DNA from 4 places in the Thalassolituus pacificus genome. Region 1 is predicted to be linked to each of the others. Evidence: predicted binding sites of a transcription regulator. Region 1 holds the regulator's gene; each other region holds the start of a gene.

Region 1 (3,655 bases):
ATTATGCCTGGCCTGCCGCCCCTCTGGCGGAACCCGACAGCAACGCAGCCGGTCAGTGGCTGTTACTGGCCAGCGACCAGCAGCCGCTGGCCTGGGTACGCCTGAACGACAGCCTGCGCCGCAACGCGGCGTCGATTGTCAGTGGTCTGCAACAGCGCGGTATTGCTGTCTCTCTGCTGACCGGCGACCCCGGCGCATCCGGTCAGGTGGTGGCTGATGCACTGGGTATTACCGATCTGCAGACCGGTGTCTCGCCAGAGCAGAAACTGGCGGCGGTACGCGCCTGGCAGCAGGCGGGTGAACGGGTCATGATGGTGGGTGACGGTATTAACGATGTGCCGGTTCTTGCCGGTGCGGATATTGCTCTGGCCGTTAACGAGGCCACCGATCTGGCCAAAACCAACGCCGATGTCATGCTTACCAATGGCCGTCTGGAAACCTTACTGACCGCTCTGGATGGTGCTACCAAGACGCGCCGTATTATTGCCCAGAACATCGGTTGGGCTTTGCTGTACAATCTCATCGCACTGCCGGTGGCTGCGGCAGGTTTTGTTCCGCCCTGGGCTGCAGCGATTGGTATGTCATTCAGTTCGCTGCTGGTCGTTACCAACGCCCTGCGCCTGAACCGTTTGCCAGCTCCTGACTCCTCTGAGGTTTGATCGATGGATATCATTTACATCCTGGTACCGCTGTCTCTGCTGCTGATCGGCATTGCTGTACTGATCTTTTTCTGGGCGGTGAAAAGCGGCCAATTTGAAGATATGGAATCCCCCGCCCACCGCATTCTGTTCGATGACGATGAACCCGTCAGCCGTCCGCGCAACGACACACAAGACGATAAGCCGTCCGACAAACCATGATTGAACCGCTCTCGCTGCTGACCGCGTTTCTGCTCGGCCTGTTTGGCTCCAGCCACTGCCTGGTAATGTGCGGCGGGATTGCCGCCGCCATTGGCAGCAACGCCGGCACGCAACGTGTGCGCGTGACTCTGCTGTTTAACGCCGGGCGCATACTCAGTTACAGCATCGCCGGATTGATTGTCGCCAGCGCCGGCCTGTGGCTGCAGAGCCAGCACCAATGGCTGATGCTGGTATTGCGCACGCTGGCGGCACTGATGCTGATCCTGATGGGCCTGTATATTGCCCGCTGGTCATTAATGCTGACCCGTATCGAACAACTGGGTCAGGGAATCTGGAAATACCTGCAGCCTCTGACACGCCGTTTTATGCAGTCACCACGCGCGATTGATCGCTTGTGGCTGGGCATGCTCTGGGGCTGGCTGCCCTGTGGCCTGATTTACAGCACGCTGAGCTGGGTTGCCGCAAATGGCCAGCCTTTGCTGGGAGCCGCCGCGATGTTCGCCTTTGGTCTGGGTACCCTGCCGGCACTGTTTGCCAGCACACTGGCGGCCAATGTTCTGACGCCGTTTCTGAGCAATAACCGCGTGCGTCAGGTTGCCGGAGGATTACTGATAGGATTTGGCCTGTGGACGGCCGCTTCGGTCTGGCTGCTTTCTTGACAGATCGCGCGCTAATGCCGAACATAGCCGCAACTGTTGCACTTGTTACCTACTCCAGTGTTGGAGTTTTACTCAGGAATCAGTCATGAAAACGACACCCGTTGCGCCTGCTCCCATGCGGGGCACTCAACCACACTGCCAGACCTGCTCACTGAATGCACTGTGTCTGCCACTGTCCCTGAACGATTCCGATATGGAGCGCCTCGACGATATCATCCGCCGCGGTCGTCCGATTCAGAAAGGCCAGCTGCTGTTCCAGCAAGGCGAAGCGTTTCAATCCGTCTTTGCGGTCCGCACCGGCGCTCTGAAAACCTACACATTAGCCAGTAATGGCGAAGAACAGATTACCGGTTTCCACCTGGCCTCAGAACTGGTCGGTCTGGCCGGCTACGATAACGGCAACTATCCGCTGACCGCCAAAGCACTGGAAACCACCACCGTGTGTGAAATTCCGCTGCAACAACTCGACACCCTGGCCGATGATCTGCCCGATTTACGCAAACAGTTAATGCGCACCATGGGCACTGAAATCCGTCACGACCAGAACATGATGTTGCTGCTCAGCAAAAAGAACGCCGAAGAGCGCGTCGCCTCTTTCCTGATTGATATTTCCCAGCGTTACTCACGCCGCGGCTTCTCGGCCAGCCACTTCCGCCTGCCGATGTCACGGGTGGATATCAGTAATTATCTGGGTCTGGCGGTTGAAACCATCAGCCGGGTTTTTACCCGCTTCCAGAAAAACGGTCTGATCGAAACTCAGGGCAAAGAAGTGATCCTTCAGGACGCCGATATGCTCTATGAGCTGGCGGGCCTGAACACTGACAAAGAGTGTGCCGTTCATCCGCAGGAATAAGCAGCCTTCAGCCGCACGTTGAAAACCGGTCACTGACCGGTTTTTTTATGCCTGTATTTTCATTCGTTAACTCAGGTCACGGTGGTACGGGAAATGCTTTGTCTGTAGTAAAGGCTGAACGGATGTTATTTTTCTGGCGCCGGTTTCCAATCATTCTATTGGCAATTGGTATAAAACGGCGGCAGATAAACCAATCTGATCTAAGATTGCAGAATAGCGTCATTCAGCCGATATGACGTATAAGGAGGTGACCATGGGCATCTGCGCAACCGAATTAACCCGCTGGGTAATCCAGCCAACCCTGCAGCGTATTGGCGTAACCGCGCCGATGGCCTGCACTCTGCTGCTGGCGACAGCTGCACAGGAGTCGGCGCTGGGATCTCACCTGAAGGTCGCTGGCCAACGCGGCCTGGGCATTTACCGTATTCACAGCCTGACCCATCGTCATGTCTGGGATGCTTATCTGGCGCAACAACCGGAATTGGCCAGCACCGTACGCGGCCTTGCCAGTCAGCATGACTTTCTGAATCATCCCCACGCCGAACTGACCACCAACCTGTCGTATGCTACCGCCGTTGCCTGGTTCATTTATGCCCGCAATGGCGATTTCGTATTACCGGAGACAGCCACCCCGGAACAGCTTGCCCGCTTATGGAAGCGGTTTTACCACCCTCGCAGCAGCGTCAGCATTGAAGACTTCTGCGCCAACGTTGCCGAAGTCAGCGCCCTGCTCGACCGTGCCGCCTGAGCAGGCGATACCCCTTTCTGCTTACGCCCACAGACGGCGACTTTCCCTACAGAATTAACTGCCAGAACTGCGCAGGCGGTTCCTTCACCCGGTGCATTCTGCTATAAAGCGGGCGCAATTATTCAGGGTGTTTTTATGATCGAATCCGCTGCCGAGCGCAAAGAGCAACTCGAGTTCAACAAACTGCAGAAGCGCCTGCGCCGTAATGTCGGCAAGGCCATTGAAGACTACCGCATGATCGAAGACGGCGATAAGGTTATGGTTTGCCTGTCCGGCGGTAAAGATTCGTACACCATGCTCGATATTCTGCTGAGCCTGCAAAAAAGCGCGCCGATTCATTTCGATATCATTGCCGTGAATATGGACCAGAAACAGCCCGGTTTTCCGGAGCATATTCTGCCGCAATACCTGACCGAGCTGGGCGTTGATTTTCATATTGTGGAAAAAGACACTTACAGCGTGGTGAAAGACATCATTCCGGAAGGCAAAACCACCTGTGGCCTGTGCTCGCGCCTGCGTCGCGGCACCCTGTACG
Region 2 (3,655 bases), on a different contig from region 1:
AAGACGCATATAGATCAAAAGCTTTTCGCGGAGATCTCACCATGCATTACACCTGCCCTTCCTGCGCAGCCATCAACCGGATTGCAGAAGATCAGCAACACAAACAACAGGCCCAGTGTGGGCGCTGCAAGCAACCGCTGTTTAACGGTCAGCCGGTGGAACTGGACGACGGCAGCTTTCAACGCTTTCTGCAGAAGAACGATATGCCAGTCGTCGTCGACTTCTGGGCCAGCTGGTGCGGCCCCTGCAAAATGATGGCACCGGTCTTTACGCAACTGTGCGGCCAGATGCAGCAACAGCTGCGCTTCGCCAAAGTGAATACCGAGCAGGCCCAACAAACCAGCGCTCAGCTGGGCATCCGCAGCATTCCGACGTTGATTGTTTACCATCAGGGGAAAGAAATTGACCGCCTGGCCGGAGCCTTACCGGCACCGCAGCTGCAACAGTGGTTACAGGCGGCGCTGAGTAAAATTCACTGATGCCAGACGGAGACGTGCTCAGACCGTCTGACGCTGCCCGGCAATATCCGCCAGTGCCTGCAACACCGGCTGCAACGGGCCGGTGACATCGGCACCGGTGCGGTACAGGCGCTCCAGCTGATCGATATGATTACGCACCAGCTGCGTCAGATGACGCTCCTGGTCCGGATCAAGATTCAACAGCAGCAGCTCTTCAGACAGCTCCAGCTCAAGTTCCTGCACCGTTTCCTGCGCGCTGTTAAGGCCGTCATTCTGGCGCTGCTGCAGCCCCTGCAATGCATATTCAACATCATCCAGCGCATTCAGCAGCGTCTGTTGCTGATGCAACTGCTGCTCGGTGGACAGAGATTGCAGACGCGCATGCACACTGCTCATCAGCACACACAGATGGTCCTTAATTCGGCCATAGCGTGCGGTATCCTGCCAGGGGACATTCTTAATCAATACCGATGCGTGACCAAAATTCACCACCATGCGCTTTTCTAACTCAATAATCCGTGCACCCTCACGACACGTGCGCAGCAACTCTGATTCCAGTGGGCGTACGCTTTCGGCGTGAGACACAAAACAGAATTCCGCTCCGCTCCAACAGGCAACCACGGCGTTCAGACCAAAATTCTTCAGGCTGGCAATCAGCACCGAGGCCAGCTGTTCGCGGCTTTTACAGCCCATTGCCTGTTCAATAAATCGGCTTATTTCACCCTGCTCGGCCGAATGTGTCATCGCTTCGAAAGCGGCCTGACGCGCCTCGTCCGCCGAGGACTGCAGGATTTCCCGCTGTTCTTTGCTGAGCAAAGCACGCTCGACTTTGGCGCGTACCTCGTCCACATCGAAGGGCTTGGTAATAAAATCATCGGCCCCGGCGGCGTAGCCCTGCAGACGGTGATGCAGATCACTCTGGCCGGATACGAATAAAATCGGCGTATGCCGGGTGGCATCCTGAGCCCGCAGCAGACGACAGACCTCGTAGCCATCACGCCCCGGCATCTGGATATCAAGCAAAATGCAATCGGTTTGCACGCGTAGACCGCTGATAAAATCGGCTGAATCGGTAAATGCCTGAACATCGTAGTTATCCAGCGCGCGCTCAAGCAGTCTCACCATGCTGACTTCATCATCCAGCAGCGCAACGTTGTTACAACTCATAAACCTCTCCCTGAGGTGATTAGCGGTTTGATCTGCATCAACTATAGCAAAAGCCCTGCAAACGACGGGGATTGGCCTGATCTGTATCAAGGTGATTTTTGCCGAAGCAGGCAATCTGAATACATCTTCAAAGGAGGCCTCATAATGACAATTGAACACCACGACCTGCACAGCGAATTTCCGGACATGGGCGACCAGATCCGTTCACTGAAAATGAAAGATCGTCACTTTGCCCGTCTGTTTGACGAGTACCATGAAGTGGATCGCGAAGTACGCAAAATCGAAGAAGCCGTTGAAGCGGCCTCCGACGAGCGTCTGGAAGGCCTGAAAATGCGCCGCCTGCACCTGAAAGACGATCTGTATGCGATGCTGAAAAGCGCCTGAGCGTTTTCACCAGACACAAAAAAGCCCGGATTTTCCGGGCTTTTTTGTGGGTAACGCATCACTTATCAGAAGTTTTTGCGAATACCGATAACGACATTCAGATCGGAATCGTCTTTATCGTTGTTATCGCCGAACGGCGTTTCATCGCTGATAAAATCGACGGCTACAAACAGGTCAATCTTGTGGAATTCAGGAAAATCGCGCGCCAGTTCAGCACGGGCCGTGAGCGCTTTATCATCCGCATCGTCCTGCATCCACATCCCAACCGCTACATCCAGATACAAACGCTGAGGAAGGAATTTCTCGAAGGTCACTTCCGGATACCAGTACTGAGCTTTTACGCCACGATGCAGATTAATATCCAGGCCTTTCGCCGGGCTGGTGCCCAGTTTGAATTCGGTCTCTTCACGGCCAACATCAAACAAGGTGTTGTAGGTGCGCACACCCATATCGAGGTTAAAACCATCGAACTGATTGTTGTAACCGAAGTAAACATCCATCTCCACTGGCAACCCTTCCGCACCATCCGGCTTGTCGACGTTAGAGAACCAGGCGCCGGCATAGGCATTGCCATTTTTAATATCAGCACCGCCCTGCAAGGCCGGACCATCATCGGTCTGCGTCAGACCACGGAACAGATAATTTGAGACAAAAGCGGCGTTATAGGTCGGATTGGCAGCAGATGCCGCAGACGAGAGTACTAAAAAGGCCGGAACGGCCAGCAGGGTAATGCGTTTCATGGGGTTCCCTCGGTGAATTCAACAGGAACCCCTTGTTTACCACAGACCGGTTACAGAAACATCGCTGATGGCTCAAATGCCACTGACGTCTTCACCCTGAGCCTGCAGATCCGCATGGTACGAAGAGCGCACCAGAGGCCCGCTGGTGACCCGCAGGAACCCGAGGCTTTTGGCTATTGCGCCCAGTTCTTTAAACTCTTCCGGTGTGGCAAAACGCTTAACCGGGGAGTGGTTTTTACTTGGCTGCAGGTATTGGCCCAGCGTGATGTGATCAATGTTATGCGCGCGCATATCCTTCATCACTTCAATCACTTCTTCGTTGGTTTCCCCCAATCCCAGCATCAGGCCGGATTTGGTCACCACTTCAGGACGACGGGCTTTGTATTCTTTCAGCAGTGTCAGTGACCACTGGTAATCAGAACCCGGACGGCATTCTTTGTACAAACGCGGCACGGTTTCCAGATTGTGGTTAAACACATCCGGTGGCGTTTCGCTGAGAATATCGAGGGCAATGTCCATACGTCCACGGAAGTCCGGTACCAGGGTTTCAACCTGAATGGCCGGGCTGTGCTCGCGGGTCAGGCGGATACAATCAGCAAAATGCTGAGCCCCGCCATCACGCAGATCGTCACGGTCAACCGAGGTGATGACCACGTATTTCAGACCCATATCGGCAATGGCGGTAGCCAGATTGATCGGCTCATCCACATCCAGCGGATTCGGCCGGCCATGGCCCACATCGCAGAACGGACAACGACGGGTACAGATATCACCCATGATCATGAAAGTTGCCGTACCGCCACCAAAGCACTCGCCGATGTTCGGGCAGCTGGCCTCTTCACACACGGTGTGCAGCTTGTGCTTGCGCAGCTTCTGTTTGATTTCGTTGATTTTCGGCGAGGCCGG
Region 3 (3,655 bases), on a different contig from region 1:
CTGAAGATACTCTTCCATTAAGCGACGATAGGCCACCTGATAACGCTGCACCTTACTGATTTCTTCGGCAAGATCACGGCCATCCTGAACCAGCCGGTTCATATTAACTGTAATTACATTAATAGAACCGGTTGCCACACCACCGGCTCCCAGCGAGTAAGAAAATGTATTGTCGCTGATTTCACTGCGTAAACGGCAGCAGGATGCCAGACTGTCTGCACTGTCAGAAAGGTAGACGAAGAAAGAGCTGCCCCGGTTCAGGTGAGCGGCCATACTGCGGGCAAAGTCCTGATCTTTACACTGCCCTTTTTCGGTCAGCATGGCCACGGTGACAACCGGAAAGGTGAGGATGCTTTTGCTGCGCTCAGCATTGAACCAATCCAGGAAAAAATGCTGCAGTTTATCCAGCGTCTTCCAGCAGGGTTTGCTGAAATCAGGGAAGACGAACTCACCAAACATGCTGTCGAAATAGTTTTTGTCGTATAGCGAAAGATTCCAGAACACACTCTGATAACCCCGGGCGGCAGCCGGCTGATTGATGGCATACACGACATGCTGAAGATGGTTGGCAATCTGCTGACGGTGGGTATTCAGATAATCATCGCCGTAATCTTTACGGGCAAAATAGTCGAAGTAAGTTAAAAATTCGACCGTAGCCACTGCACCGGCAAACTGGCTGCTGACCGCGAAGACAAAATTTACGAATGAACCACAGAACGATTCAATATGCTTCGGTGCCTGAGATTCGCCACCAAGCTTAGTCAGCCCATCCAGTAAAAACGGATACATAGTTACCGATACACAATAGGGCTTCAGGCTGGTTTCATCATGTACATAAATCTCATGGTTCTCTATCTGGCGGATATATTCCTGTGCCAGATCATCCCCGAATAAATCGGCAATTTTTGCTGAAACCTGCGCACGGTTAATCTGCACAAAATAATCTTTCATCATCTCCGCTTCGAGCGTGGCGATATTCTTTTCGGTCACATTGGCATTGGCATCCATCCGTGAGCCGTCGGCGGCATTTTGTGCAGCCAGATAATGTTCAATAAAATCCAGCTTATGCTTAATGTGCTCTGCGCTCAGTTTCAGCATGATTCCGCTCCTTCAGAGTAGGCAATTGTTATTGATGAAATTTATGATTCAGGCAGCGGTTGCTGCGTAAATCCATAAAACGCTGATTTGTTAAGGGAGATTCCAGCCCCCCGAGATCCCGTAACCAGGGACCGGTTTTCAGATAGGTCAGCTCAGCCTGCAGGCGCGGAGCAACCGTATCGAGCCCGGTATAAAGACAGGTATTCAGTCCTTGCCGGCGGGCCAGCTTCAGCAACAGTAACAGCTGCGCTTCATGCCACTCTCCACCCATAAACAGCACGCAGCTGATCAGACCGGCGTATGTCTCCAGACGCTGCCGGAAGTACTCTTCGGACAGCGGTTCACCCGCCATCGCGGGCCAGGTATCGGCACTGTGGCAACCGGGACAACGCAGCGGACAACCGCTGATGGTGTAGGCCAGAGAGACTTCTCCCGGCACTTCCTGGAAGACCACCTGTTCACGACTGAAATACATAAAACCCCATATGTAGTGCCTTAAATAATAAACAGGCACAAGATATGGACAGAGACTAACGAGAGACGGCCGAATAAAATTGATCCAAATCAATTTTATTCGCAAACTACTCCGACATGGGTATCCGATACAGAGAACGGACGATCAGGAAAAGGGCCGTCAGCGCAATGCCCATTAATGGCGCAGTGGCAATGCAGAAAGAAAAAAGCCGGGTTATTACCCGGCTAAAGAATATTGGCACAATGACTTAGCCCGCGCGGCCGTCCGGCCGTGGACCAAGCAGAATGCGCGCATAACAAAAGACGAAGAGTATAAAAGCGCTACTCCACAACAAGGCCGACAGGCTGTAAAACAGCAAAGACTGTTGTGGCCAGAGTATCGCTCCCAGAGAACGCAGCAGCGCAGCCAGCAGCAGCAGCGCAAACGACAGTGACATTAACGGCCTTGGCTGCAGTGGCCGGCCGGAGTGCCCCAATGACACGCGGGCAATCATGGCCAGGATCATTCCGCCAACCGCTCCGGCGGTCAGTGCATGTAAAGCCGCACTGAAGGTGACCGGCCAGCCAAGGTAGTGCATCGCCAGCAACAAGAGGCCAAGTGGAATAAACCAATAGGCAAGATGCAATGACCACAGCAAGGGGATTTTCCAGGTAACCCCGATACGTAAGCGCACAATCCGCAGCGCCTGACTGGCTGCCGTCAGCACCAGCAGCAACGCCAGCACAAAGGGTGGTAATAACAGATCAAGACGCAGCAGATAAATCACAAGCAACAACCAACTCGCCCCCAGCACCAGTTTTTCCAGCCAGGGAAGCGCTTCTGTTTTCGGCGTCATACTGCCATTGGCGGTAAACATCGGCATTACCCGACCGCCAATCACTGTAATCATTAATATCAGCATCCAGCTGACACTGTGACTACCCCACTGCACCAGTGACATATCCTGCACCGCATTGCCCCAATGCATCACCGCATTGGCAAAGGTCATCAGCAACAACACCGGCACAAAGAAATAATTCCGCTGTTGCTTAACAGCAAACAACAGTCGCCAGAAAAACCAGGCGACCAGCGGCATAAATGCCATATCAACCAGCGCGGTAAACCACCAGGGCAAAAGATCACCGACTAACATACACAGCCTGCCAGCGAGCCATAAAAGTGTCAGCAATAACAGTGGCCGGCCATGGGTTGCCTGCTGCCCGGTCCAGTTTTGTACGGCTGTCAGTAAAAACCCTGCGACAATGGCCAGGGCAAAACCAAACAGCATTTCATGGCTGTGCCAGAAAACACTGCCGCTACCCGGCAGCAGAATAATCCCCTGCAACACCAGCCCCCAGAGCAGAATGCCCAAAGCACTGAAGGCGGCTCCCAGCAGAAACATCGGCCGGAACGCCTGGCCCCACAAAGGGTGAGCGGATACAGAGGACATATTCATAACTCTCCTTAGAGCTTTGGCTTTCAGGCTTTCAGTTCCTGCTCAATCTGCCTGTCGACTGACGATACATAGTATTCGTCAGAGAAAGCGGATTCCGGTTCTTTCAGCCACATCAGGCAAACAAGCCAGCTGATAAAACCACCGGCAGCGATAATAAAGAAGAACTGATTCGCATCCACAAAGGTATAGATGGTCAGATAAAACACTGCCCCCACATTACCATAAGCACCCGCCATACCGGAGATCTGTCCGGTCAGACGACGCTTAATGGATGGAATAATACCGAAAGTGGCACCTTCTGCTCCCTGTACGAAAAATGAAGTAAATACCGTAATCGCAACGGCAATAACCAGCGGCCAGGAAGAATTCAACAGCCCCATTAATGCAAAGCCTATCGCAATACCCAGCATATAACTCAACATCACAAAACGACGGTTACCCAGACGGTCGGAAACCAGCCCACCCATAGGCCGGGCAACAAGATTAACGAAGGCAAAAGAAGCGGCAATTAAACCCGCAGCGGTCGGAGACAGACTCCAGGTTTTTTCAAAGAACATCGGCAGCATAGAAACAACCGCCAGTTCTGCACCAAAATTAGCGAAATAGGTGCTGTTCAGAGCAGCCACACTGTTAAACGGATATTTATC
Region 4 (3,655 bases), on a different contig from region 1:
CGAGCCCAGGTTCGACGTCATCACCAATACGGTGTTTTTAAAGTCGACACGGCGACCCTGACCATCGGTTAACTGACCGTCATCCAGTACCTGCAGCAGAATGTTAAACACATCCGGGTGCGCTTTTTCGACCTCATCCAGCAGGATGACGGAATACGGTTTACGCCGCACAGCTTCGGTCAGCAAGCCGCCCTCTTCGTAACCAACATACCCCGGAGGCGCACCAATCAAGCGGGCAACGGAGTGTTTCTCCATATATTCCGACATATCAATGCGCACCATGGCGTCTTTACTGTCAAACAGGAAGGTCGCCAGCGCTTTACACAGCTCGGTCTTACCCACACCGGTTGGCCCCAGGAACAGGAACGAACCATTCGGCCGGTTCGGATCGGACAGACCCGCGCGGGAGCGGCGCACCGCGTTGGATACGGCGGCAATCGCCTGATCCTGACCCACTACCGAGTGGTGCAGCACATCCTCCATGCGCAACAGCTTTTCACGTTCACCTTCGAGCATTTTGGTTACCGGTACGCCGGTCCACTTCGATACCACTTCGGCGATTTCGTCTTCGGTTACTTTATTGCGCAGCAGGGTAAATTCCTGCTTGCCGGACGTCTCGGCTTCGGCCGCCGTCGCCAGTTGCTTTTCCAGCTCCGGAATACGGCCGTACTGCAGCTCTGACATGCGTTGCAAGTCACCGGCACGGCGTGCGGCTTCCATTTCAATTTTTGCCTGTTCCAGCTGTTCTTTCGATTTGCTGGCACCTTCAAGTAAGGCTTTTTCTTTCTTCCAGACTTCTTCCAGCTCGACGTAAGCGCGTCCGGCTTTATTGATCTCTTCGTTGAGATCGCTGAGGCGTTTTTTCGCCGCTTCGTCTTTTTCTTTGCGCAGGGCTTCGCGCTCGATTTTGAGCTGGATCAGACGCCGTTCAAGCTTATCCATTTCCTGTGGTTTGGAGTCGATTTCCATACGGATAACCGATGCCGCTTCATCCACCAAATCGATGGCTTTATCCGGCAGGCGACGATCCGGAATATAGCGCTGTGACAACTTGGCCGCGGCAATAATCGCGCTGTCGGTAATCTGCACACCGTGGTGCACTTCATAGCGTTCTTTTAAACCACGCAGAATGGCGATGGAGTCTTCCACACTCGGTTCGTCCACCATCACTTTCTGGAAACGACGTTCCAGTGCCGCGTCTTTCTCAATAAATTCGCGGTACTCATCCAGCGTGGTCGCGCCGACACAATGCAACTCGCCACGGGCCAGCGCCGGTTTGAGCATATTGCCGGCATCCATTGCGCCGTCACCCTTGCCCGCTCCCACCATAGTATGCAGCTCATCGACAAACAGAATGATGCTGCCTTCGGCCTTGGTGACGTCTTTTAATACGGCTTTTAACCGTTCTTCAAATTCACCTCGGTACTTCGCCCCGGCCACCAGCGCACCCATATCCAGCGACAGAATGCGCTTATGCTTGAGGTTTTCCGGTACTTCACCATTCACGATACGCTGCGCCAGCCCTTCGACCACGGCCGTTTTACCGACCCCCGGCGCACCAATCAGCACCGGGTTATTTTTGGTACGGCGCTGCAATACCTGGATGGTACGGCGGATTTCGTCATCGCGGCCAATCACCGGGTCCAGCTTGCCCGCTTCGGCACGCTCGGTTAAATCAATGCAGTATTTGTCCAGCGACTGACGGTTATCTTCAGCGTTGGCGTCTTTCACGCTTTCTCCACCGCGCATTTCATTAATGGCTTTATTCACACCTTCTTTATTCAGCCCGGCGGCTGCAAGAGCTTTGCCGGTGCTGTTTTTATCATCCAGTGCCACCAGCAAAAACACTTCGCTCGACACATACTGGTCACCGCGTTTCTGTGATTCTTTGTCGGCCAGATTGAGCAAACGACCCAGCTCCGGTGCCAGCTGAATATTGCCGTCCGGGCTACTGACTTTAGGCTGGTCATTAAGCAATGTCCGCAGCGCTCGGCCAAGTTCGACGACATTGGCACCGCAACGGCGTACCACATCTTTCACTGAGCTGCTCGGTTGTTCGAGCAAAGCCAGTAACACGTGAACGGTATCAATCTGATTATGATCCTGCCCCAGCGCCAAACTCTGACTCTCGGCCAGGGCGTTCTGCAGACTGGTGGTCAACCGATCCATACGCATATTCAATCTCCCAAATAAACGCTCAGGGCAGTCCCGAGCAGAGTTGATTCATTACCGCTTAGATGCGACCAGATTAATTTTTTTCAACACCCTGCAGATTAAATTTAGTAAAACTAATAGAAATCGTCTTGATACAGCGCAACAGACCGCCGCTAACGACACGTTGATCGCGTATAATCGGCGAACAGATTGACGGGTGCCTTCGTTAAAGTACTTTCTGGTACCTTTATCTATGTCAGTGCCTTCATCTGTGTCAGGACCTACATCTGTGTCAGGGCCTACATCTATATAGTGGCGCGAATCACCTTTTAAAGCGTAGGACCAACCATGACAGCCCCCGCAATGACCGATGCCCTGCGCCGTGGCGCCTTATTCCTGCTGCTGGGAGAAGCCCTGCTGGCACTCATGGGCGCGCTGGTCAAAGATCTTTCCGGCGTGCTGTCTACCGAACAGATTGTCTTTTTCCGCAATATTGCCGGACTCATCGTACTGGCACCGTTGTTACTGCGTACCGGACTGAATGAGCTGAAAACCCAGCTCTGGCACTGGCACCTGCTGCGCGGACTGGTCGGCGTCAGCGCCATGTACTGTTATTTCTGGGCGCTGGCACATCTGCCGTTAACTGAGGCTTTTCTGGTAAAACTCTCGGCACCGCTGTTTATGCCACTGCTGGCGCTGTGGTGGCTGAAAGAACCCGCCGGACGCCACAGCTGGCTGGCCTTATTGATTGGCTTTGCCGGAGTCAGCGTCATATTACAGCCCGGCGCCGAGCATCCTGCCATGTTGAGTAACGGCGACAGCTACAGCACCGCCCTGTTGGTTGGTCTGCTCGGGGCATTTCTGGCAGCACTGGCCAAAGTCACCATCCGTCGTATGTCGGCAACCGAATCCAGCCAGCGCATTGTGTTTTATTTTGGCCTGATCGCCGCACTGGTATCGGCTCCCGGCGCGATCGTTAACTGGCAGCCGGTGCCTGATCAAACCTGGCTGTGGCTTCTGGCACTCGGCATTGTCGCCACCAGCGGCCAACTGGCCCTCACCCGCGCCTACCGCATCGCGCCAACCGGCAAGGTCGGTGTTTATGTTTACAGTGCCGTCATTTATGGCGCGTTGATGGGATGGTGGTTCTGGGACGAAATTCCGCCCTGGACAACCTGGGCCGGAGCGCTGCTGATTGTACTGGCCGGTTTACTCAACCTGTATGCGCCGAAATCACGCTCTGAGACTTCCATCAGATCATCATCAGGCTTGCCGCCCGAACCAGCACCGGACAAAATCTGAGCACGACGCGTCAGCAGAGCAGCATAACAATGAAACTGGCATAACTGGTCGCTCTCTTAGATATAAGTCTAATTTATGATCAAAACAGGCTTATTATTTCCTAATAATTAAATATAATGACCGTTCTAATGGATTACCAAGAATGAATCATTAATTATGTCCCGAATCGACTCATTACAAACCTTTGTCGCCGTCGTGC

What was found. The regulator FNR, encoded in region 1, switches genes on or off when oxygen is low (the NO sensors DNR and NnrR bind a similar motif). The targets are predictions, from matches to a motif close to TTGATNTANATCAA.
Region 2: NYR02_RS16070 (HP1242/YdcH family protein) is a predicted target of FNR. The motif match lies at 1,653-1,666, and genes of this name have one in related genera.
Region 3: nrdG (anaerobic ribonucleoside-triphosphate reductase activating protein) is a predicted target of FNR. The motif match lies at 1,653-1,666, and genes of this name have one in related genera.
Region 4: clpB (ATP-dependent chaperone ClpB) is a predicted target of FNR. The motif match lies at 2,304-2,317, and genes of this name have one in related genera.

What each region holds. Positions count from the first base shown of each region.
Region 1 is NZ_JAOANI010000019.1:24,073-27,727, reverse strand. Features, by position in the region: gene NYR02_RS10765 (heavy metal translocating P-type ATPase) at 1-659, shown strand, start outside; gene ccoS (cbb3-type cytochrome oxidase assembly protein CcoS) at 663-860, shown strand; gene NYR02_RS10755 (sulfite exporter TauE/SafE family protein) at 857-1,519, shown strand; gene fnr (fumarate/nitrate reduction transcriptional regulator Fnr) at 1,605-2,372, shown strand; gene NYR02_RS10745 (hypothetical protein) at 2,626-3,120, shown strand; gene ttcA (tRNA 2-thiocytidine(32) synthetase TtcA) at 3,256-3,655, shown strand, end outside.
Region 2 is NZ_JAOANI010000028.1:301,955-305,609, reverse strand. Features, by position in the region: gene trxC (thioredoxin TrxC) at 42-479, shown strand; gene NYR02_RS16075 (response regulator) at 498-1,625, opposite strand; gene NYR02_RS16070 (HP1242/YdcH family protein) at 1,770-2,009, shown strand; gene NYR02_RS16065 (TorF family putative porin) at 2,075-2,749, opposite strand; gene lipA (lipoyl synthase) at 2,822-3,655, opposite strand, start outside.
Region 3 is NZ_JAOANI010000015.1:92,071-95,725, forward strand. Features, by position in the region: gene nrdD (anaerobic ribonucleoside-triphosphate reductase) at 1-1,098, opposite strand, end outside; gene nrdG (anaerobic ribonucleoside-triphosphate reductase activating protein) at 1,127-1,573, opposite strand; gene NYR02_RS07605 (NnrS family protein) at 1,821-3,008, opposite strand; gene NYR02_RS07610 (MFS transporter) at 3,032-3,655, opposite strand, start outside.
Region 4 is NZ_JAOANI010000014.1:372,648-376,302, reverse strand. Features, by position in the region: gene clpB (ATP-dependent chaperone ClpB) at 1-2,175, opposite strand, end outside; gene NYR02_RS06455 (DMT family transporter) at 2,503-3,456, shown strand; gene NYR02_RS06450 (LysR family transcriptional regulator) at 3,613-3,655, shown strand, end outside.